DNA from 3 places in the Rhizobium sp. 01N447_2 genome. Region 1 is predicted to be linked to each of the others. Evidence: riboswitches for the same ligand, from Rfam matches in the RefSeq annotation. Region 1 holds a riboswitch; each other region holds the start of a gene.
What was found. A riboswitch is a leader RNA that binds a small molecule or an ion and turns the genes downstream of it on or off. The one in region 1 is predicted to bind FMN.
Positions count from the first base shown of each region.

Region 2: it holds a riboswitch for FMN, as region 1 does, so the genes downstream of both, ribN (riboflavin transporter RibN) here and ribB (3,4-dihydroxy-2-butanone-4-phosphate synthase) in region 1, are expected to answer to the same signal.
Region 3: it holds a riboswitch for FMN, as region 1 does, so the genes downstream of both, AC1ECN_RS22635 (6,7-dimethyl-8-ribityllumazine synthase) here and ribB (3,4-dihydroxy-2-butanone-4-phosphate synthase) in region 1, are expected to answer to the same signal.

Region 1 is NZ_JBFTQY010000022.1:62,324-73,866, forward strand. Features, by position in the region: gene AC1ECN_RS17635 (sugar ABC transporter ATP-binding protein) at 1-962, shown strand, start outside; gene AC1ECN_RS17640 (SDR family oxidoreductase) at 985-1,773, shown strand; gene AC1ECN_RS17645 (beta/alpha barrel domain-containing protein) at 1,802-1,993, shown strand; gene AC1ECN_RS17650 (glucose 1-dehydrogenase) at 2,051-2,833, shown strand; FMN riboswitch at 3,027-3,177, shown strand; gene ribB (3,4-dihydroxy-2-butanone-4-phosphate synthase) at 3,304-3,939, shown strand; gene AC1ECN_RS17660 (SDR family oxidoreductase) at 4,026-4,793, opposite strand; gene AC1ECN_RS17665 (DMT family transporter) at 5,122-6,030, shown strand; gene mobA (molybdenum cofactor guanylyltransferase MobA) at 6,040-6,669, shown strand; gene mobB (molybdopterin-guanine dinucleotide biosynthesis protein B) at 6,666-7,187, shown strand; gene AC1ECN_RS17680 (PAS domain-containing hybrid sensor histidine kinase/response regulator) at 7,119-9,278, opposite strand; gene AC1ECN_RS17685 (ATPase domain-containing protein) at 9,253-10,764, opposite strand; gene AC1ECN_RS17690 (LysR family transcriptional regulator) at 10,909-11,543, opposite strand, start outside.
Region 2 is NZ_JBFTQY010000013.1:117,179-121,021, reverse strand. Features, by position in the region: gene AC1ECN_RS10805 (esterase-like activity of phytase family protein) at 1-1,220, opposite strand, end outside; gene ribN (riboflavin transporter RibN) at 1,304-2,212, opposite strand; FMN riboswitch at 2,402-2,557, opposite strand; gene hupB (DNA-binding protein HupB) at 2,680-2,955, opposite strand; gene lon (endopeptidase La) at 3,162-3,843, opposite strand, start outside.
Region 3 is NZ_JBFTQY010000036.1:31,981-40,600, reverse strand. Features, by position in the region: gene AC1ECN_RS22665 (VOC family protein) at 1-73, opposite strand, end outside; gene AC1ECN_RS22660 (CGNR zinc finger domain-containing protein) at 261-887, opposite strand; gene AC1ECN_RS22655 (alpha/beta fold hydrolase) at 1,058-1,750, shown strand; gene AC1ECN_RS22650 (TMEM175 family protein) at 1,786-2,385, shown strand; gene AC1ECN_RS22645 (alpha/beta fold hydrolase) at 2,432-3,277, shown strand; gene AC1ECN_RS22640 (SDR family oxidoreductase) at 3,342-4,112, shown strand; gene AC1ECN_RS22635 (6,7-dimethyl-8-ribityllumazine synthase) at 4,179-4,613, opposite strand; FMN riboswitch at 4,692-4,834, opposite strand; gene AC1ECN_RS22630 (SRPBCC family protein) at 5,096-5,542, shown strand; gene AC1ECN_RS22625 (GCG_CRPN prefix-to-repeats domain-containing protein) at 5,729-6,037, shown strand; gene AC1ECN_RS22620 (hypothetical protein) at 6,147-6,371, opposite strand; gene AC1ECN_RS22615 (adenylate/guanylate cyclase domain-containing protein) at 6,611-7,726, shown strand; gene AC1ECN_RS22610 (ArsR/SmtB family transcription factor) at 7,797-8,441, shown strand; gene AC1ECN_RS22605 (MFS transporter) at 8,438-8,620, shown strand, end outside.

The DNA of each region.
Region 1 (11,543 bases):
GCGGCGCGGAGACGGAAGCTCTCTTCGAACAGGTTCGCAAGCTTCGGTCAGAAGGCGTCGGCATCGTCTACATTTCCCACCGTATGGAAGAGATCAAGCGAATAACCGACCGGATCGTCGTTCTTCGTGACGGCGAGCGGGTGCAAGAATTCTCAGACAGCGCGACCCCGGTGCGAACGATTGTCGAGAGCATGGTCGGGCGCCCGCTTGACCGCTTGTTCCCTACCCTGCCGGTTCCGACAGATCGTCCGGTACTCCAGGTGTCCGGGCTGAGCTCGCCGGACAACTCGTTCCGTGACGTTACCTTCGAGGTCCGGGCCGGGGAAATTCTGGGGATCGCCGGATTGGTCGGCGCCGGCCGCACCGAACTGGTGCGTGCGATTTCGGGAGCAGATCCAATCAGTGCTGGGTCGATCAAGCTGGAAGGCGAGGAACTGAGGCTGCGAGATCCGGCGGACGCGATCGCCAAGGGTATCGTGATGGTTCCGGAAGACCGCAAGGAGCAGGGCCTGATCGTCGGGCACCGGATCAGCGAGAACATTATCTATGCCAATCTTGACAAACTGGGCGGTGGTTGGATCACGCCGCGCATCAAGCGCTCATTTGCGGAAAAGGCAGTTGCCAAGTTCGGCGTAAAGGGCCGTGCTGAACAGCACGCCTCGGACCTGTCCGGCGGCAACCAGCAGAAGGTCGTGATCGCGAAGTGGCTGATGCGCGATCCCAAGGTCGTCGTGCTCGACGAACCGACGAGAGGCATCGACGTCGGTGCCCGAGCGGGCATCTACGACATCATCGTCAATCTTGCCAAACAGGGCGTGGCGGTCATCGTCGTAAGCTCGGACCTCGAAGAAGTTCTCGGAATCTCCAATCGCATTCTCGTGCTTGCGCAAGGCAAGCAGGCGGGGATTCTCAATCGTGACCAGGCAAATGACGTTTCGGTCATGGAGCTGGCCACCATCTAAACAGACAGAGAAAGGAAGAGCGGTGTCCGACATCACTCTGAACGCCCCGAAGCTTTTCGATCTCAGCGGCCAGGTTGCCATCGTTACCGGAGCCGGCAGCGGTATTGGTCAGCGCATTGCCATCGGCCTTGCGCAATGCGGCGCCGACGTGGCGCTGCTCGACCGCCGAACCGACGACGGGCTGGTCAAGACGGCCGAACATATTCGCGCCGCCGGCCGCCGCTCGATCCAGATCGCGGCGGATGTCACGAGCAAATCTTCCCTTGGAGATGCCGTAGCACGCACCGAAGCCGATCTCGGCACGCTGACGCTTGCAGTCAACGCTGCAGGCATCGCTAACGCGAACGCAGCGGAAGAAATGGAGGAGGACCAATATCAGACGTTGATGGATATCAACCTGAAAGGCGTCTTTCTTTCCTGCCAGGCAGAGGCTCGCGCCATGCTGAAGAATGGACGCGGCTCCATCGTCAACATCGCTTCCATGTCGGGTGTGATCGTAAACCGGGGGCTGAGCCAAGCGCACTATAACGCCTCCAAGGCGGGCGTGATCCATATGTCGAAGTCCATGGCGATGGAATGGGTCGACCGCGGCATTCGCGTCAACACCATCTCCCCCGGATACACGGCAACGCCCATGAACACCCGTCCGGAGATGGTCCACCAGACCAAGCTCTTCGAAGAGCAGACGCCGATGCAGCGCATGGCAGCGGTCGACGAGATGGTTGGTCCGGCGGTGTTTCTGCTGTCGAATGCAGCAAGTTTCGTGACCGGCGTCGATCTTCTCGTCGACGGCGGTTTCTGCTGCTGGTGATGAGAAAGCTCATTGCCGCTGCTGGAAAGTGACCGATCTCGCTTCCTCCCTGGCTGAGATCGAGGCGCTGAAGGGACTAACGGGCAAGACGGCGTGCGATATCGCCGTCTGCCCGCCCTTCACGCCGATCGAACGGGCTGTCGAACGGACGGAGAGCTCGGGCGTCGTCATCGACGCTCAAGACTGCCTGAATTCGCGACAACCGGTTGATCTCCAATAATGATCGCATGGTAGGTCGCACCCAGATTTATTGTTTATCGATGGACAAGGAAAGAGCATGAAACGCTTTGAGCAGAAGACCGTCGTCATTACCGGTGGCAGCCGCGGCATCGGAGCGGCGATCGCCAGACGCTTTGCGAAAGAAGGCGCCAATCTCGTCGTCTCGGCCAACGAGGAACTGGTTCACGGCGTTGCCGAACAGATCCGGGCCGACGGCGGCAAGGCGATCTCCTTCATCGGCGACGTCACCGACAAGGCGAGCGTCACCGCCCTCTATGATGCCGCCGAGAAGGAATTCGGCTCGGTCGACGTCTCGATCCAGAACGCCGGCGTCATCACCATTGCCCGCGTCGAGGACCTGACCGAAAACGAGTGGGACAAGGTCATGGCCGTCAACACCAAGGGCGTCTTCCTCTGCGCCCAGGAGGCGATATCGAGAATGCGCAAGCACAAGCGCGGCGGCCGCATCATCAACACCGCTTCCGGCCAGGCCCGTGACGGCTTTATCTACACGCCGCATTATGCCGCCTCGAAAATGGGCGTCGTCGGCATCACCCAGAGCCTGGCCAAGGAAGTCGCGACCGAGAAGATCACCGTCAACGCCTTCTGCCCCGGCATCATCGAGACCGACATGTGGGCCTATAACGACCAGGCCTGGGGCAAGCTGCTCGGCAACTACGCCCCCGGCGAGTTGATGAAGGAATGGGTCGAGGGCATCCCGATGAAACGGGCCGGCTCCGGCGAGGATGTCGCCGGCCTGGTTACCTTCCTCGCCAGCGACGACGCCGCCTATATCACCGGCCAGACCATCAATGTCGACGGCGGCCTGATCATGTCCTGATGCATGTCGCCCAAAAGTGCGCAGTGGTTTTGGGACAACGACATGCATGGAAGGATCAAAGCACCAACGAAGCACGGAAGGCGACCCGGTCGTCGCCTCCGTGTGAACAGTGTGTCCATCGGCGTTAGGGCAGCTTTGCATTTTTGCCGGGTCGAGTGACCTTGCCATCCGCCTGTTTTTGATCCTATCTTTGAAATGTTCTCAGGGCGGGGTGTAATTCCCCACCGGCGGTATCAGGAGCAATCCTGGAGCCCGCGAGCGCTTCCGGCACCTCCTGTCGGAAGGTCAGCAGATCCGGTGAGATGCCGGAGCCGACGGTATAGTCCGGATGGAAGAGGACAACACGGGCAGTCGCACTCCATCCTGGAGTCGGCTGACGTTTGTTCGCCCAAGGGCAGAAGGCTCGCTCACGGATTGAGCCGAGCAGACCATGTCAGTCCGCTGACATAACCCTTGAAAGGCCAGACAGCATGACTATCGCAAGAATTGAAGATGCCATATCAGCCATTGCCAGCGGCAAGATGGTCGTCGTCGTCGACGACCAGAACCGGGAAAACGAAGGCGATATCGTGGTCGCGGCCGATGCCGTCACCCCGGAAACAATCGCCTTCATGATGAACCACGCCCGCGGGCTCGTTTGCATTGCCATGGAAGGCGAGCGTCTCGATGCGCTCGATATCCCGCTGATGGTGCCCAACAACACGGAATCGCACAAAACTGCCTTCACGGTCTCGGTCGATTATCTCAAGGGCACGACGACGGGCATTTCTGCGGCGGACCGTGCCGCCACCGTCCGCGCCCTCGTCGACGATCGCGCAAAGCCTGCCGAATTCGCCCGCCCCGGCCACATCTTTCCGCTCCGCGCCAACCCCCGCGGCGTGCTTGGCCGCCCCGGCCACACCGAAGCCGCCGTCGATCTCGCCCGCCTCGCCGGAAAGACCCCGGCCGGCGTCATCTGCGAAGTCGCCAACGACGACGGAACCATGTCCCGCCTCCCCGAACTCACGCTCTTTGCTGAGCGCCACAACCTCCCCCTCGTCACCATCGAGGATCTGGTCGCCTATCTCGAACGCCAGACGGCAAGAGACATACGCGAAGTCGCCTGATCGATGCCTTTGTTGCGGCGGCATAGCCCGCCGCAACAAACAACGTGCCGCAGCGATAACCCTGACGGCACCTTCCCTTGCCCGCCTTATGTCCGGCTGATCGAAACCCCACCATCCGCCAGCATCGCCGTGCCGGTCACGAAGCTCGACATGTCGGAGGCGAGGAAAAGCGCCGCATTGGCGATCTCTTCGGGTTGTGCCATGCGTTTCAGCGCATGCAATCCCTCCACGAAGGCGAGCAGTTCCGGCGTGGCATCAGGCGCGTTGGTGATGCTGGCGGGTGTGTCGGTGCCGCCGGGAAGCAGTGCGTTGACGCGGATCTTCTGCGCTCCGAGTTCAGCGGCGAGCACTTGCACGAAGCCGATCAGCCCCGCCTTGCTCGCCGCATAGGCGGCCATGCCAGGCATGCCGACGGTGTGGCCGACGAAAGTCGAGGTGAAGATCAGCGACCCGCCACCTTTTCCCATCGCCGCCGACTGGTGCTTGGCGCCGAGGAAGGCGGCGGTGAGATTGGTCTCGATCGTCTCGCGCCAGCCCTCCACCGACAGCCCGGCGACCGGCCCCATCTCACCAAGGATGCCGGCATTGTTGAAGGCGATGTCGAGCCGGCCGAAACGCGAAACTGCCGTCTCGACGAGCCTTGCCTGCAGAGCCTCGTCCTTGACATCGCCTGATATGGCGACGGCCTGACCACCCTCTGCCTCGATCTCCGCGACGACGGCATCGAGCGCGTTCTGCCGCCGACCGGTGACCACGAGCTTGGCGCCTTCCCGCGCAAAGAGTTTCGCCGCCGCCCGGCCGATGCCGGAGCTTGCGCCGGTGATGATTGCGATCTTGTCGTTGAGAAGTGTCATATCGATCTCTCCTGGGTTGTTGCGAGATCTGAGATGCTCAAACATCAGGCGATGCAGCCACCCGTTTCCCGCGCAGGAAGAGAAAAACGCCTATGGCCGAACCGGCGGCGCGACGGCGCGTCCTCATCGACGCCTTGATTGCGGCGTCGGAAATATCGGAATTAACTTTATAAAACGGGGATTTGTCGGAACTTCCACCCACACCCCTGCATTGACATCAGCGCCATTGTGCATCGCATCATCGATTTATGTCGGGTGTGACATTCATCCGATTCCCTTCATGCATCTTCGCGACTAAAAGAGGCGCACAGGTAACGGGAATCTCTTCATGCCGCGGTCACGCAATACTGAGGGCGCCATTTATATGAGCATGGCGATGGCCGGCTTTTCCGCGAGCGACGCTCTGTCCAAATCGGTGATCGCCTATATGAACGCCGGCGAAATCATGTTCCTGCGCGGCCTCTTCACCAGCCTGCTCGTCTATCTGATCGCCTGGAAAATGGGTGCGCTGCGCTCCTGGCGTATCATGCTCCAGCCGATGATCATCTTCAGGATCTTCTGCGAGACGCTCTCCGCCGTCACCTATATCACCGCGCTCGGCATGATGCCGATCGCCAATGCCTCGGCGATCCTGCAGTCGCTGCCGCTGGTCGTCACCTTCGGGGCTGCGCTCTTCTTCGACGAGCCGGTCGGCTGGCGGCGCTGGTCGGCGATCCTCGTCGGCCTCTTCGGCGTGATGATCATCATCCGTCCCGGCCCTGATGGATTCACCCCCGCCGCCCTGCTCTGCGTCGCCGCGGTGCTGACAACGGCCGGCCGCGATCTCGCCACCCGGAGCATCAGTCCGGAGATTCCTTCGCTGATGATAACCGTCATCACCGCCATATCAGCCTCCTTTTTCGGCGCCCTGCTCATCCCGGTGCTCGGCGGCTGGCAGCCGGTCAGCGCTAACGCGCTTGGGCATCTCGTGCTCGCATCGGTGCTGGTGCTCGTCGGCTACCAGTCGGTCATCCTCGCCATGCGCACCGGCGAAATCTCCTTCGTCGCGCCGTTCCGCTATACCAGCCTGATCTTCTCCTCTCTGCTCGGCTTTATCTTCTTCGCCGAAGTGCCTGACAGCTGGACGCTCGTGGGGGCTGCGATCGTCATCGCCTCCGGCCTCTATACGTTCTATCGTGAGGCCAAGCGCCGTGTGTCGCCAATCGCGCAGGAATCCGCGCCGCGCGCGCCGGTTTGAGTAAGGATGATGGCTGAATTCTCGTTGGATAAATCTCATATAGCGGGCGTCGTGCTGGCCGGCGGCCGTTCGCAGCGCATGGGCCGCGATAAAGCGGGCGTGATGCTTGGGGCAGAGAGCCTGCTCCACCATGTGCTGACCCGCCTCTCGCAGCAGGCCTTGCTCGTTGCCGTCAATGCCGATGTCGCCGCCGAGGACGTGCCCGTCGTTCCCGACCGTTTTCCCGGCAAGGCCGGACCGATGGCCGGAATCCATGCGGCGATGGTCTATGCCGCCGGCCTTCCCTCGATCACCCATGTCGTCACCGTCTCGGTCGATTGCCCGTTCTTCCCGGCCGATCTGGTCGCCAGGCTGGCCGCAGCGGTCGACCACCCTTCGCAAATCGCCATTGCCGCCTCCGAGGGCCGCAGCCATCCCGTCTTCGGGCTTTGGCCGGTGACGTTGGCCGCCGACCTCGAAGCCTGGATCGCCATCGACGAGAAGCGTCGCGTGCGCGACTTCCTGTTACGGCATGACGTTACGGAAGTGGCGTTCCCGCTGCATCCGACCCGCGCCAGCCTGCTCGACCCCTTCTTCAACATCAACACGCCTGATGATCTTGTCGAGGCGGAACGCTGGCTGGAGGCCCTTCGCGCATGACCGTACCGAAAATCTTCGGCATCGCCGGCTGGAAGAACTCGGGCAAGACGGGCCTCGCCGTCCAGCTGGTGACGGAGTTCACCCGCCGTGGCTACAAGATCTCGACGATCAAGCACGCCCATCATGATTTCGACATAGACAAGGTCGGGGCCGACAGCTACCGCCACCGCCAGGCCGGCGCCCATGAGGTCACCATCGTCTCCGGCACCCGCTACGCCATCATGCACGAGCTGCGCGGCGCACCCGAGCCCGAGTTCGAGGAGATCCTCGCCCGCCTCGCCCCCTGCGACCTCGTGCTGATCGAAGGCTATAAGCGCGAACCGATCCCGAAGATCGAGGCCCGCCGCCTGGAGGCCGCCAATCGTGAACCGTTGGCGCCAAGCGATCCCCATATCTGCGCCATCGCCGCCGATCACGCAGTCACGGATACGGCCCTGCCGGTCTTCGATCTAGACGACACAGGCGCCATCGCCGATTTCATCGCGGACATCGTCGGTCTTGGAAGGGCTAAGCCCTAAGCCACCTGCCCCACTGCCGGATCGGAGAAGCGGAACCGTTTCGCGTGCCATCGCCTTGGCGATCTCCTTGGCAAGCTGAGCCTGATTATAGGGCTTTCCCAATCTCGGAAGATCGATATCAGTGCCGGCAGGAAGATCGGCGTAACCTGTCGCCAGCACGATCGGCAACGCCGGATGAATGTTCCGCGCAGCCTGGGCAAGCTGTGCGCCGGTCATACCAGGCATCGAATAGTCGGTGATGACAAGGTCGAAATGCTGACCGCTGATCAATTCCAGCGCCTGCGAGCCGGAATTTGCCTCGACCACCTCGTGGCCGAGATCTTCAAGCATGTCGACCGAACTCATCGCAATCAAGGCATCGTCATCGACGAGCAGGATCTTCAGTCTGGATGCAGCTTGTGGGACCGGCAGCTCCGCCTCGGCCGGCCGCTCGGGGCGCCGTTCGGTCGCCGGAAGCCACAGTTCGGCGGTCGTTCCGACCCCAAGCTCGCTCGTCATACGGAGTGCGCCATTGAGCTGAACCGCAAGTCCGTGGATCATCGATAAGCCCAGACCCGTTCCCTTTCCGAGTTCCTTGGTCGAGAAAAACGGATCGACTGCCTTCTTCAGCGTCTCCGCATCCATGCCGGTGCCGCCGTCAGCCACCGCCAACACCAGATAGGCCCCTTTGCCGAGAGCGGCATCGCCAGCAACCTGCTCCTCGCGCAGCGATATGGACAGCGTCCCGCCATCCGGCATCGCATCGCGGGCATTGACCGCAAGGTTGAGCAGCGCCAATTCGAGCTGGTTCGCGTCGACCAGCGCCGGAGGCAGCGTCGCCGGCAGGGTGGTTTTTATGCTGATCGAGGATCCGACCGAGCGCCGCAGCAGGTCGTTCATGCCGGAGACCAGCGCGGCCAGATCGACGGGCTTGACCTGCAGATCCTGCTGTCTGGCAAAAGCCAGCAGCCGCTGCGTCAGCGCCGCTCCACGCCGCGCGCCCTGAATCGCCCCGTCGACCAGACGCGTCGCCTTGGCATCTCCGCCAACGTGCTTGCCGAGCAACTCCAGATTTCCGAGAACGACCATAAGCAGATTATTGAAATCGTGGGCGACGCCGCCGGTCAGTTGGCCGATCGCCTCCATCTTTTGCGATTGGCGAAGCTGCTCCTCGGCTCTTTCGCGCTGGGCGACTTCCTCGAGCAGGGTCTGGTGAGCGGCGTTGACCTCTTTGGTCCGTTCCCTCACACGTTCTTCGAGGGTTTCATTGAGCCGCCTCAGATTTTCCTCGATGGTCTTTCGGACGGTGGTATCAGAGCAGACGCCGACGAGTTTCCTCGCGGAACCATATCTGTCGGAATAAAGCTGCGCGTGGACCTCGGTCCAATGCAGCGATCCATCCGGCCAGATCGTCCTGTGCTCGATGGAATAGTCGCGTCCGGTATCGATCGTCTGGCGCAGGCGTGCCAGCACAAGATCCCGGTCGTCGGGGTGGATGCTTGCGATCAGATCGTCGCGCGTGACATCGTCATCCGGCCCTCGACCGAAGATTGCCTTGCAGGTCGCCGAGGCCGACAAGGCCATCGAGGACAGCTCCAGCTCCCACGCCCCGAGACGACCGGCGGCGAGCGCCGTCTGCAACCGTCGCTCTCCCTCGCCCAGAGCTTCAAGCCTGGCTTGCGCTTCGTATTGGCGCAGGCGTCCCTTTAATGCGGTCCGGGCAACGCTGATGAAGGAGGTCGCATGGAATGGCCTTTCCAGGAAGGTGACGTTACCAAGAACCTCGGAAAGCCTTGCAGCGGCCGGATTTCGTTCAGGCCCGCCGCCACGTGTGGTGAGTACGATGAAGGGAAGATCCGACCAGCTCGGCTGGGCCGAAACCCAGGCGGCAATCGGCTTGAGATCGCTCGAGCGAACGGCCTCTTCCGTCAAGACGCCAAGCGCGATGTCATCGCTGAGCGATGACGCGAACATAGACAGGTCAGTGGCAGCAATCGATGCCAATCCGGCCTCATCGACCAACGATCTCGCCACCCAGGCATCGCGACCGACGGGGGTGTAGATCAATGCTTTCGGTTTGCCGGAATTAGGAATTGCCGCTATCCCCGCCATCGGTCGCGAGGAGCGGCGTTGAGGTCGTGACAAATTCTGGAACGCCGCGAAGCACGCCCTGGAACCCGACGAGAGGATCGCCGAACCTCAAGCCGGAAGCGTCTATGCGATACTCCCGGATGGTATCCTCGTGAAAGCCGGTTCTCTTCTTGATCACCGAGACTGCTCGCCGCACCTTTCCCGCCGCCTCGAAGTAACGCAGCAGAATGACGGTATCGGCGAGATAGGTAACGTCGACAGGCGCCTTCATGTCACCAACCAACCCGTGCTGGGCAACGGTAAGAAAGGTGTTGGCGCCTTGCCTGTTCAAATATTGCAGCAGCTCATGCATATGAAGGATCAGCGAATTCTCATCCGGCATCGAAGCTTGATAACCGTTGATACTGTCGATGATGACGGTTTTCGCATCCGACTTGTCGACGCAGCTGCGCACACGGTGGGCGAATTCGCCCGGCGACAGTTCGGCGGCATCGAGCTGTTCGATGTGGATATGACCGGCGTCCCGCATGGCTTCGAGATCTATTCCGAGCGCCTTCAGCCGCGTGAAGAGCAGGCCCAGCTCCTCGTCAAAAATGAAGGCCGCCACTTTCTCGCCGCGCGCGACCGCAGCCACCAGGAATTGAAACGAGAACGTGCTTTTGCCGGTGCCGGCAGGACCAAGGATGAGCGTGCTGGAACCTCGCTCGAGGCCACCTCCCAGAAGAAGGTCCAGTTCCGCAATATTGCAGGAAATCTGATCGCGGGTGTAGCTCGACCTGTGTTCGGCGGCGACGAGCCGCGGAAAGACGATAACGCCGCCAGTCTGGATGATGAAATCGTGATAACCGCCGCGGAAGGCCTGACCGCGATATTTTATGACCCTTAGACGTCGGCGTTCGGAGCCGTAGTTCGGCGCCATCTCTTCGAGATGGATGACGCCGTGTACGACGCTGTGCACCGTCTTGTCGAGCACGTCGGAGGTCAGATCATCGAGCAGAAGGACTGTCGCGCCTTGTCGGGCAAAATAATGTTTGAGCGCAAGAATCTGCCGGCGGTAGCGCAACGAGCTCTGCGCGAGCAGCCTTATCTCCGACAGGCTGTCGAGAACCACGCGACGTGGCTTGATCCGCTCGAAAGCGGCAAAGATTTCCTTTGTCGTCTCTCCGAGTTCAAGATCCGACGAATAAAGCAGGCTTTGCTGCTGGTCGGCATCCAGCAGGCTTTCCGGAGGCACGACCTCGAAGATCTCGATATTGCCATCGATCACCATGCCATGCGATGCGGCACCGGCCCGGAGTTCGCTCTCGGTTTCCGAAAGGGTGATGTAGAGCCCCTGCTCGCCGAGCCGTGCACCCTCGATCAGGAACTGCAGCGCAATCGTCGTTTTGCCAGCTCCCGGATTTCCCTCCAGGAGAAACACGTGCCCCGGCGAAAGGCCCCCCGCCAGAACTGTATCCAAACCGGACACGCCGGTCCGAGCTTTCGTGGCAGGTGCCGCAGTATTCATTCACTGTTTCCTTCAATTTCAAGTGTGAATTAGCGGCGAGTGAAGGAATGTCAAATTACTGGCAGGCATGATTTCTTTCCGGCAAGAGGCCATCACCAGTAGCTCGGACATATGCCTGTCCGGGCGGCCCGAAACGGTGGGCGTCTATCCTCGATAGCGAAGTGCATCGACGACGAGGGCAAATGCCGGCGACGTATGCCGGCGGCTCGGATAGTAGAGATGGTAGCCGGAAAACGGCAGGCACCAATCCTCAAGCACGCGCTCCAGCCGTCCATCGGCTAGATGCGCGTCGACCAAGTTCTCCGGCATGTAGGCAAGTCCCATGCCCGCCAGCACTGCGTTCAGCCGCAGCGCTATATTGTTGAAGACCAATTGCCCTTCGACGCGAACCCTGAGTTCGCGCCCGTCCTTCTCGAACTCCCATGCATAAACGCTGCCGTAAGTCGGTAGGCGCAGATTGATGCAATTGTGATCCGTAAGGTCCTGCGGCGTCAGCGGCTTCGGCCTGGTGTCGAAATAGGCGGGAGCGCCGACCACGGCCATGCGCATGTCGGGACCGATGCGCACTGCGATCATGTCTTTCGCCACCTGTTCTCCAAGCCGCACCCCCGCATCGTAACGCTCGGCGACGATGTCGGTCAGACCGTAGTCGACAATGATCTCGACATTGATATCGGGATAATCGGGCAGCAGCTTTTGCAAGGCAGGCCAAAGGACGGCATCGGCCGCATGCTCGCCGGCATTGATGCGAATGGTGCCTGCCGGCTTCTCCCGGAACG
Region 2 (3,843 bases), on a different contig from region 1:
AAAAGATTACGCGCGGGAATGGCGATCGCGCCTTCCGGCGAAATGCCCGACGGCAAGAGCTGGATGAGTTCGGGATCGGCGCCGGTATCCTTGAAAACGCCGACGACCGAAGCACGCTCGGCGAGCAGGAAGAAATACTGATCGCCGCCGAACTTGGCGGCTTCGAGGCCTTCCGGCTCGACGCCCTTCGATCCCGAACGGCTTTCCGGATAGTGGCCGATATGGGCAACGGCGCGTTCGAAGGAGGCGCCTGATTCGTAGAGAAGTTTGCCCGTCTTGTCGAAGATGGTGAAACCACGCGAGCCGCCCTGGTAGTCGCCTTCATTGGCGACGACGAGGCGGTTGTCGTCCAGCCACTTCACGGCGTCGGGCTCGCGCAGCACGCCCTTGGCTTCGCCCGAGAATTTCAGGGCGCCGTCACGCTTGGTGTCGATGCCGGAAAGATCGACGCTGCCGGCGGAGAAATGCGTCTTCACGTCAGCCGTGTTGGCGTCGATGATGACGATCTCATTGTTCTCCTGCAGCGTGAGGGCAATCTCGTTCAGGCCGTTGAAGGCGACGAATTCCGGCTCCGGATCTTCAGGGGCGACGCCGGTAAGCCCGGTCAGCGCCACGTGCTTGATAGTGCCGCAATCGACGGTGCCGTTCTTGACCTGGAAGACGACGAGGTCGCCGGCCGGCATTTGCGGGATCTTGCCGTCATTGACGTCTTCGTCGCGCTCGTTTTCGATTGCGATGGCGCCGAGCGTCTTGTCCTTGTTGAGGGCGATCGAATCCGGCTGGCCGCCGAGATCGCAGCTGTTCTCGGTCTTCTTGGTCGCCACGTCGACGATCGCGAGACGGCCCGAGGGCTTCGCCTTGCTTTCGGAGGTGTTGACAGCAACGAGCGCCTTGCCGGCGCTGGAGGTGACCGATGTCGGCTCGCCGTCCATCATCACCGCGCCGCCGGCCTTCGGTGCCTTGGCATCGGTAATATCGATGAAGCCGATCGCGCCGAGCGGGCTGTCGCTATAGATCAGCGTGTTGCCGTCGTCGGTCGCGGTGATGATTTCGGCGGAGCTCACCGACAGCTTGTCCTTGTCAGCCGGCGGGTTCTCTGCGACCGGGAAGGAAGCGATGCGGTTGAAAACCGGTTCGGCCGCGGCCGGAAAAGCAACGGATGCGAGAAGCACGACAGCGAGCACTGCCTTGCGCGATGAAATTGTCATGAAATCCCCCATGTGTCGAACATTCGAAACAGGAGTTTTCTGCGCGCGCGGCATGACAGAGGCATGACAGATGCGGCATTTTGCACCTGATCACGTCAGGCTGGTTTGCGCTCCCGGCGCATCTCGTTTCGCATGATGAACAGCGAAGCAGACAGGATGAGAGCCGCTCCCAGCCAGAGATAACCCGCCGGCGCATAACCGAAGAACAGCCAACCCGCCAGTACGTTCAACGGCAGCTTCAGATCGTCGAACGGCTGGACATAGGCGGCATCAGCGGCTGCATAGGCGAGCGTCAGGAAATACTGCGCTGCGGCAGTCAGCAGCCCCGCCAGCAGGAACAGGGCAAGGGTTGCGCCCGTCGGCACTGCAAAGCCTGCCGCAAGCGCCAGCCCGCCATTTATCGGCGTCAGCAGAACGAGCAGCCAGACGGTGATCGTCTCCGGTCGTTCGATACCCGTCAGGCTCTTGGTGATCAGCGACGAGGCGCCCCACAGCAGCGCCGAAAGCACAGGCAAGAGAGCCGCCCAGCCAAAACCATCAGACCATGGCTGCAGGATGATCATCGCTCCGGTGAAACCCGCAGCCGTCGCAGCCCAGCGGGCCGGGCCGACGCGCTCACCCAGGAAAAGCCGGGCGCCCAGAATGATGAAGAAGGGCGAGGTCATCACCAGTGCGATCGCCTGCCAGATCGGCACCGCGGCAAGGCCCGCGACCCAAGCTTCGACGCCGAGCGCGGCAAGCGCGACGCGCACGAGGTGACGCCAGGGATAGTCCGTGCGCATCGCCGCAAGGCCGAGCCTCTTAAGGAACGGCAGCGAAAACAGGAAGGCGAAGCCATATTGCCAGAAAGCTGCCGACGCCGAGGGAAAGGCAAGCTTCATCGTCAGCCATTGGGTGACGACGTTGAGAAGCGAAAAGGCAATGCCGGCAAGCACCATCCAGAGGGCGCCGACAACGGCGCGGGACGGCGAGACTGCAAGGGAAGTCTGATTCATGTCTTTCATCCAAACTACAGCGCCGCGCGTCTTTTCAGACGCGCAAAGGACGCTGTAGCACTTTAAATCGCTGCATAATTTTATCCTTAAATCGATTCCGATTTAAGGATAAAATTATGCAGTGGGACCAACATAAATCAGGACGCATGAACCCCGACGAAGCGGCACAGGGCAACCCCTGCCCTTCGCACGGCCGACGCTCATTCTCTTCCATCCGGACTTTAACCGTCGGCTCCGGAATCGCACCGGATCTGCTGAGCCTTCCCCCGCTTGGACACGAGGAAAGGCGCTCGCGGGCTCGAGCCGAAACCCTTACCCGCCGGTGGGGAGTTTCACCCCGCCCTGAGAACAGAAACGTCGTAGATCAAAGCCCGGACGACAGCAAGGCTCGCCAAAGCAAAAGGGGTCCGGCAAAGCCGAACCCCTCTTAAATCCTGCACAACCGGTCTCGTTTCCGGCCGACGGATAATATCAGATCAGCCGTTGACGGCGTCCTTCAGGCCCTTGCCGGGCGTGAATTTCGGCACGTTGCGAGCCGGAATGTCGACTTCAGCGCCCGTCGACGGGTTACGGCCCTTCGTTGCGGCACGATGAGAAACGGTGAAGCTGCCGAAACCCGCGAGGCGAATGTCGCCCTTGTTCTTGAGTTCAGCCTGGACAACGTCGAAAACCGCGTCAACAGCGGAAGCCGCGTCAGACTTCGTCAGTCCTGCCTTTTCGGCTACTGCGGACACGAGTTCATTCTTGTTCATGTTTCCACCCCTTTCTAAATGGTATGAAACGACTCAAAAGTAAGCTAGGCGCAGAATAGGTTTCATCAGGCCCGCCGAAAACCCAAAAGCCCTGCAAATCAAGGAAAAGCAAGCGTCTACATGACGTTTTCACAAAAAAGGCTGGCGTTTCCGCCAGCCTTTTTCCGTGTTTTGCCCCAATTGGGCATAAATGTGGCAAAGGCCACTCAATGCGCTATGGTTGCGCCTGTCTCATCGAGGCCTTCGACCGATGTGATGACCGGCGTTTCCACCGTGCCGTCCCATTCGATCGGCTCCGGCCGCCGGATCAGTGCGTGCTTGATCACCTCGCCCATGCGGGATACCGGGATGATCTCCATGTTGTTCTTCACGTTATCAGGAATCTCCGCCAGGTCCTTGGCGTTTTCCTCCGGAATCAGCACCTTCTTGATGCCGCCGCGAAGCGCTGCGAGCAGCTTTTCCTTGAGACCGCCGATCGGCAGCACACGGCCGCGAAGGGTGATTTCACCGGTCATGGCCACATGCCTGTCCACCGGAATGCCGGTCATGATCGAGACGATCGCGGTTGCCATGGCGACGCCGGCCGAGGGGCCATCCTTCGGCGTCGCGCCTTCCGGCACGTGCACGTGGATGTCGCTCTTGTCGAAGCGCGGCGGCTCGATGCCGAAATCGACGGCGCGCGAGCGGACATAGGAGGCCGCTGCCGAGATCGATTCCTTCATGACTTCCTTCAGATTGCCGGTGACCGTCATGCGGCCCTTGCCCGGCATCATCACGCCTTCGATGGTCAGCAGCTCGCCACCGACTTCCGTCCAGGCAAGACCGGTCACGACGCCGACCTGATCCTCGCCCTCGGCTTCGCCGTGGCGGAAGCGCGGAACGCCCAGA
Region 3 (8,620 bases), on a different contig from region 1:
CCTCGAGCTTGGTGTCGACAGGCTGTGTTCTCGGGGTCTCAATGGGGGTTTCACTGCGCATGGCATTGCTCATCTTCAGCTCCTTGAGGTTTTGGATGCGTTAAGAATGGCGATACATGTCACCAGCCAGTGGACCACAGCGCTGTGAGGCCGTCGAATCAATTATTCTGTCTGATTTGGCCGGTATTGGCGGATTCCATGCCTATACCGGTTGAAGACAGATTCCGACCCGGCCATGCAAAGATCCGGCTGACAGCGCATCACTCGTGATCCGCCTTCAGCCGATGCCTGTGGGCTGCCTGCTTTGCCCGGTTGCCGCACATGGCCATGCTGCACCAGCGCCGCCGGTGGCCACGGGTGTGGTCGGCAAAAAGCAACGTGCAGACCGGTCCCTCGCAGGCCTTCACGGTAGAGAAATCCTCCGTGCAGACGAATTGCGCCAGCGCTTCGCCGACCGGCAGCAGCAGCGCATCGGGCGAGCGCCATTTGCGCATCGGCTGAAGCTCCAGTGTGGCGTGGCCGTCGGCGTGCCCAGTGACGATGCGGCTGAAGCCCTCGTTGCGTTCGAGCAGGCGGTTCAACGGCTCCAGCTCTTCCAGGGCATTTGCTGGAAGCGGGCGGCCCTTGTGGGCGCGGACGAAATCCCGGAACCACTCGCGCAGGTGCCTCGCCTGGTCGGCGACCTTATCGAGTTCGCCGGGCAGAGCCTGCGCCCTCATCGCCTCCAGCGTCTCGTGCGGGACGAGCCCTGCCTGCTCCAGCCAGCGCAGCAGTCCTTCGCCGTCGTCGATCCAGTCGATCGGCATGTCCACGGGTGTGGCGATCGAATTCAGAAAATCCAGTCCCAACGCGTCGCCGACGAAAATGGCAGGGGAGCGGTTGTCCATCATAACTCCTGTTCCGGCTGCCGCGATGTGCACCGCCGGCGATCTCTCGAAGACATCAATGGCATGTAACCTCTTAAATGGTTCTTGACAAGTTACGCGCTATGGAAGTAACCGTTATAAACACATTAAACAGGTTACCTGATCTCAGCCAGATGCAGAGGAGAAGGCCGATGTCCCCCAATGAAGTAAATGTTGTGCTCGTCCACGGCGCGTGGGCCGATGGTTCTAGCTGGTCGAAGATCATCCCGCCGCTCACCGCCGAAGGCGTGGCAGTGGTCGCAGCACCGCTGCCGCTGACCTCCTTCAGCGATGACGTTGCGGCACTCGAGCACACCTTGGAGCGGGTGGCGGGGCCGGTGGTTCTCGTCGGCCATGCCTATGCCGGCGCGGTGATCGCGGCGACGAAGGATGAGAAGGTCAAGGCGTTGGTCTACATCGCCGCGCTGGCGCCCGATGAGGGCGAGACGGTTGCCGATATCTTCTATCGCGGCGAGCCGCACCCGCAAGCGCCGAAACTTTCGCCCGATAGCCATGGCCTGATCTACCTGCCTGATGAGGCCTTTGGCAAAGCATTCGCCCCGAATGCCGGGGCCGATGAGCAGATAGTGCTTGCCGCCGTGCAGCGGCCGATCTCGCCGGCCTGCATCACCGTTCCCGTGCCGCGCCCGCTCTGGAAGGACCGCCCGACCTGGTTCCTGGTCGCCGAACAAGACCGGATGATCGTTGCCGACAATCAGCGCTTCATGGCCGAACGGATGGGCGCGCTTACGCGTTTCCACGCTGTCGACCACACGCCCGGTGTGACCGCGCCGGCCGCCGTGCTCGACATTGTCAGGGAGGCAGTCGCCGCGGCGGCGGCCTGATGTCAACCGTCAACATGGGATGAGGAGGAACTGAGATGCACGGAGAGAAGATGACGACGGAGCGGGTGAGCGCCTTTTCGGACGCCGTGCTCGCGGTGATCATCACCATCATGGTGCTGGAATTGAAGGCGCCCGAGGTTCCGGACATATCGGCGATGCTGTCGCTCTGGCCGATATTGGTCAGCTATGCGCTGAGCTACCTGTTCATCGCAATCATCTGGATCAACCATCACCATCTGCTGCGGCTGGTGCGCTTTGCGTCGACCCGGCTGATCTGGATCAACTTCGCGCACCTGTTCCTGGTGTCGCTGCTGCCGTTCACGACGGCCTGGATGGCGAGGACCGACCTCGCGCCAATGCCGGTCGCCATCTATGCCGCCGTCTTCGTGGTCGTCAATGCCGCCTATCTCTTGTTCGAGCGCGAGATATTCGCGCATGCCGAGGCGGACGCCATGCCCGAACCGGCCCGCCGCCTGGCGCGCCGGCGCACGCTGCTGGGTCTTGCGATCTTCGCCGTGGCGGGGTTCGTCGCCCCTTTCGTGCCGCTCTTCGGCTTCTTCCTGATCTGCTGCGCCCTCGTTCTCTATCTCCAGCCGGAGATCTTCAGCAGCCGCCTGCAACGGCAGGCGAAATAACCGAACATAATATCTCAAACAAGTTACCAACACAAAGGAGACTGTCATGTCCACCATCAAATACCGCACCGCCGACGTCGACGGCTTCAAGATATTCTATCGCGAAGCGGGTTCGCCGGATGCTCCGAAGCTGCTTTTGCTGCACGGCTTTCCGAGCGCCGGCCACATGTTCCGCGACCTGATTCCGCTGCTGGCCGACCGCTTCCACATCGTCGCGCCCGATCTTCCGGGCTTCGGACAATCCGACCTGCCGGCCCGGCCTGCCACCTTCGACGGGATCGCGGCCACGATCGACCGCTTCACCGAAATCGTCGGCTTCGATCGTTACGCCGTCTACGTGTTCGACTATGGCGCGCCGACGGGCTTCCGGCTGGCGGTGAAACATCCCGAGCGCATCACGGCGATCATCTCGCAGAACGGCAATGCCTATGTCGAAGGTCTCAGCGACGGCTGGAACCCGATCCAGGCCTATTGGGAGGACGCCTCCGAAGAGAACCGCAATGCGCTGAAAGCGATGCTCCAGCCGGAGGCGACGATCTGGCAATATACCCATGGCGTCGCCGATCCGACGGCGGTTTCGCCGGATGGTTATTCGCTCGACAATTTCTATCTGGCCCGGCCTGAAGTCGAGGATGTGCAACTCGATCTTTTCGGCGACTACAAGAGCAATGTCGCGCTCTATCCTGCCTTCCAGGCGTATTTCCGCACCCACAAGCCGCCGTTCCTGGCCGTGTGGGGTGAGAATGACCCGTTCTTCCTGCCGCCCGGTGCAGAGGCCTTCAAGCGCGATAATCCGGGCGCGGTCGTGCGCTTCCTCGACACGGGCCATTTTGCGCTGGAAACGCATGCTGCCGAGATCGCTGCCGAGATTCGGGATTTTCTGGCCCGCTGACGGCAACCCGGCGCCGCCCCGCCGGAATGGGCGGGCGGTGGCCGAAGCAGAGAGGAGAAACGACATGTCGAACTCAGTAGCGATCATCACCGGGGCCAGCCAGGGTATCGGCCAGGCGACGGCGCGGCGCCTCGCGCGCGATTTTTCGGCGCTGGTGCTGGTCGCCCGCAACCGCGCCAATCTTGAGGAGACCGCGCAGGCGGTGAGGGCGGCCGGCGCGCAAGCCCTCGTCATCGGCGCCGACCTTGCCGAGCCGCAAACGGCGCAGGCCGTGGTCGATCAGGCGCTTGGCGCCTTCGGCCGCATCGATGCGCTGCTCAACATCGCCGGCGGGGTGCCACAGATCGATCTTTTCGAGATGACCGATGCGCAGTGGGAAGACGGGCTGGCGTTAAAGCTGCACGGCGCGAGGCGCCTGACGATAGCGGCATGGCCGGCGCTGAAAGAGGCAAAGGGCTCCGTCGTCTTGATGTCGGGCAATTCGGCGGTGTTTCCGAAGGCGCCGTATGCGGCGGTCGGTACCATCAATGCTGCCATCGTCGCGCTCGCCAAGGCCTTTTCCGATCGCGGCATCACCGATGGCGTGCAGGTCAACAGCGTGCTGCCCGGTCCCGTCATGACCGGCCGGCGTCGTTCCTATCTCGATTACTGGGCGCCGCTGCATGGCGTGAGCGTGGAAGAGGCGACCGCGCATTTCCCCAAGCAGGCCGGCATCGCCCGCTACGGCGAACCGGAAGAAATCGCCGAACTGATGGCTTTCCTGGTATCGCCGGGCGCACGCTGGATGACCGGCTCGACGCTGCGCATGGATGGCGGCGAGGTGAAGTCGATCTGATGCGGTCGACGGCGGGAGTGCCCCGCCGTCTTCATCTCCTGCGTTCCTCTGTTCGTCGAACCGCTTTCACGCGGCGAGAGCGGCGCGGGTTTTGCCGATCGTCAGAGCCGCCTTTGCGGCCTCGCGCCCTTTCTCGACGAAATGTGCGCGGTAGATCTGCTGGTGATGCTCGGTTTCCTGATACTGATGCGGCGTCAGCGAAACCGACAGCACCGGCACGCCGGTATCCATGCCGGCGCGCATCAGCCCATCGACGACGGCCTGGGCGACGAATTCGTGCCGGTAGATTCCGCCGTCGACGACGAAGGCGGCGGCAACGACAGCAGCATAGCGCCCGCTTGCCGCAAGATCGCGTGACAGCAGCGGCATCTCGAATGCGCCGGGAACATCGAACACATCGACCTGCTCGGGCGGAATAAGCTGATGGAAGCCATCTAGGGCACGGTCGACGATATCGGCATGCCAGCTGGCTTTGATGAAGGCATAGCGGGTGAGTGTCATGGTAATCTCCTTTGGCGAACAGACACATCACCCAAGGCGATCACGAACGTCCCCGACAGCCGCAAGGGCGGCAGGAACGCGCGTTCTCTTTCATCCGGACTATGACCGTCGGCTCAGGCATCTCACCTGATCTGCTGACCCTTCCTGAGAAGGCGCTCGCGGGCTCGCAATCCAAATTGCATACCGCCGGTAGGGACTTGCACCCCGCCCTGAGAACGGCGCGAACAATAGGTGGAAGGTGACGGGCTGGCAATAGTCAGGAAGAGGCTTTCGTGACCGATGAAAGCGCCGATGCAGGATCAGGGCTCCCGACGCGGCGATTTTGCTTGTTCGTCGATCGCGACGGGCAAGCCCTCTTGTGGAGGATGGGCTTGCGCCTACATGCTTCCAGTGAGGACATTCACGTCAGAATAGCACGGCAAGACAGGATGCGCCGTCTCCACCGGAGACGGGCAGGGCCGTGGCAACCACGGGAGAGAGAGATGCAAGACCCCTTCGTCGTCCACCGCGAGGCGCATATCGCGGCGCCGCCGGCCGCGGTGTTCGCGCTGATGACCGACCCGGAAAAGATCCTGCGCTGGATGGGAACGGAGGCGCAGGTCGAGCCGCAGCCCGGTGGGCTCTATCTCGTCAACGTCACCGGCGCCCGCTTTGCGCGCGGCTCGTTTCGAGAAGTGGTTCCGGTTCATCGCCTTGCCTACAGCTTCGGCTGGGACGGCAGTGAGGTGGTGCCGCCGGGGTCGAGCCTGGTCGAGATCGACCTGATCGAGCAAGGAGATGGAACGCTGTTGCGGCTCACCCATAGCGGCCTGCCGAGCGCCGAGCAATGCGCCGGCCATGCGGAAGGCTGGGCGCATTACCTCGGGCGGTTGACCGAGGTCGCCGCCGGGCATGATCCGGGTCCCGACCCTTTTTACGGCAGGACATGAACAAATTTTGCCGGCAGCGGGGCGTCTGTGAAGCGCTTGCCGTTGCGACAACAACGGTCGGCGAGCGCCCAAGCCGGTCGTGCGGAAGCGCTTCTTTTGCTACCGCAAACATGAACGCGCAGTTCATCTCCAGTTCAATTTAGCGGTCCTAATCTGCGGACGGCTGGATTGAAAATGGAGTTCACGATGAAGGCACTTTCTATCGCGGCTGCCTTGCTTGCCGGCAGCCTCTCGATCGGTACCGCGGAGGCAATGCCGATGGGGACAATCAATGTCCAGAGCAATGTCACAAAGGTCGACTACGCCTGCGGTCGCGGCTGGCATCTGACGCGCTGGGGCGAATGCCGGCGAAACTGGAGACGCCCGCCGCCGGTAGCTTTCTACGGTGGTCCGCCCCGCTGGGGCTGGGAGCGGCGTCACCGGGATTGGGATGGTCCGCGCTGGCGCGATGAGAGGCGCTGGGATCGCGACCGGCGCTGGCGGGATGATGACTAAAGGTCTGGCTTAGATGTAGATGGACGAAGGCCGGAGCGATTTTCGCCCGGCCTTTTCTAATGCTTCGCCGACGCTGACAGCCAGCGTTCTCCCGATTCGCCCGAGAGGATCAGATCCTGCTGACGAGCCAGTGCTTGTCGTCGATCAATTCCTCGAGCTCGACGGGATCCTTGACGCCGAATTCGAACCATTCGACGAGTTCTTTCGCCTTGCGGCTACTCTCCTCCGCCGTCAGCTCGACCTGATATCTTTCGCACCATCGCCGAAGGATCGACGTCAGCAGCGTCATGTCATTCCCATCCAGCGGATCTTTCGGCCAGAAAATCGTGCCCATCGTACCCCTCAATCACACGATGACGAACGGCCCCATAATGGAATCAAAGCCGCGCAAGTTTAAAGTGTTTATTTTTTGTTTTCCACCGCGGCGAATGGTTTTCGACAGGGGAGTGGAACGTCCTTTTGGGGATGAAAGGTTGAGCCGGTGGAAACGTCCTCATGGACATTCGGAATGGCTGCTTGCGCTCACCCGGGGACATCCTTGCGGCCGCCCCGGTCAGCGTGCGATGTTAAGCCATGGATCTGCCATCTCCCCTTGCCTGGCTGGTTGATGAGGCCGGTGCCTCGCCCAGTCCCGAATGGTTTCTGGCCGAACTCGGGCGCCGGCTGCTGGCCGATGGCCTGCCGCTTTTGGGCGGCGCGCTGACGCTTTCGGTGCCGCATCCGATCATCGCGCGGCGCACCTGGCTGTGGCGGGCGGAGACTGGCGCTGTTATTGAGGCTTTGGCCTTTGCCGCCGCTCCGCGGAGCGAGGCCGGGCGCGAGTGGCTGGCCGGGCTCGGGCCGGTATGGGAAGACAGGATCGGGCCTTCACAGGACAATCGGTCGGACAGCCCGCTGCTCGGCTGGGCGAGGGTTGCCAGCGGGGAAGGGGCAGGTGCATTCGGCGCAGCCGAGGCCGGCCTGCTGCGCGAGGTCGCGCGTTTTGCTGCAGCGCCGCTCGCCGCTTTGGCGGCGCGCGAGGCGCGGGCAGCGCTGCTTGAAGCCTATCTCGGCCGCCGTAGCGCCGCGCGGGTGCAGGCCGGCGCGCTTGCCCGCGGCACCGGCGAGACCATCCGCGCGGCCCTTCTCTGTGCCGATCTGCGCGACTTCACCGCCCTCTCCGAGGTGACCGAACCTCACGTGATGATATCAGCACTGGACGCCTGGTTTGACCGCGTCGCTGGCGCCGTGCATGCCTTCGGCGGTGAGGTGTTGAAATTCATCGGCGACGGCGTGCTGGCGATCTTTCCGGTCACGGCTACGTCAGGCGAGGGCGACGCAGCCCGAGGGGATTGCGAGGCTTGCGAGGCCGCACTTCGGGCGGTCGCCGCCAGCCGTGCCGGCATGGCCCATCTCGATCAACTGCGCCAGGCGCAGGGACTGGCACCGCTGCCCTTCGGCGCAGCACTTCATTTCGGCGAAATCCTGTGGGGCAATATCGGCGCGGCCGACCGGTTGGATTTTACCGCCATCGGCCCCGCCGTCAATCTGGTCAGCCGGCTGGAAGGGCTCTGCAAGCCGCTCGGCCGAAGCGTGCTGATCTCGGGCGCGGTGGCAGCGAATACGGCGACGGCGCTGACGCCGCTCGGAGAGCACACATTGCGCGGCATCGCCGACCCTTGCGCTGTCTTTGCCCTGCCGACGGATTGAGCTGCGGGCAGGGATGAAGTTTTGCAAAGAAAAATTTGCAAAGATATGTTTGCAATAGTAGGCTTGCGGCATGAAAACACCGCGCCCGCAGCCTGCTCAATCCGTCACCGCACCCCGCACCATCAGCCGCGTGGTGCCCGATCCGACCGCGCTGAAGGCGCTGGCGCATCCAGTCCGGTTGCGCATGCTCGGCATGCTCAGGGTCGATGGACCCGCTACGGCGACGCAGCTGGCGGTGCGGCTCGGGTTGAACAGCGGCGCTACCAGCTATCACCTGCGCCAGCTTGCCCAATACGGCTTTATCGAGGAAGCACCGCATCCCTCGCGGCGCGATCGCTGGTGGCGCGCAAGCCACGAACTTACCTCGGTGCCGGCCAGCGAGGCTGAGGGCGAAGCGTTGGATCTCGATCTTGCCTTCAACCAGGCGGCACTCTCGCTGCAGGTCGGTCAGATGCAGCAGGCGCTGGAGGAATATACCGAGCTGCCGGCGGAATGGCGCAAGGCGAGCACGGCCAGCGACATCATCATCCCGATGACGGCGGAACAGGCCGAAGCCCTGACCAAGCGGCTGACCGATATCATTCTCGAAGCGATGCGGGTAGCTCCGCCTTTGGGGGAGCTGGCACCCCCGGATATGGTTCCCTTCTCGATCATGCTGCACGCCTTTCCCTACCCGGGCCGGCTCCCGCACTGCGATGGGGATGGTGGGCCATGAGAAGAGGTGGACCTTTCCTGGCGCTTGCCGCAGCCGAGACGCTTTCGCTTTCCGGCACGCGGCTGTCGACCATCGCCATTCCCTGGCTGGTGCTGAGCACGACGGGCAGCCCGGTTCTGACCGGGCTGACGGCTATGATGGAAATGCTGCCCTATGTCGCCGCCAAGGCGCTCAGTGGG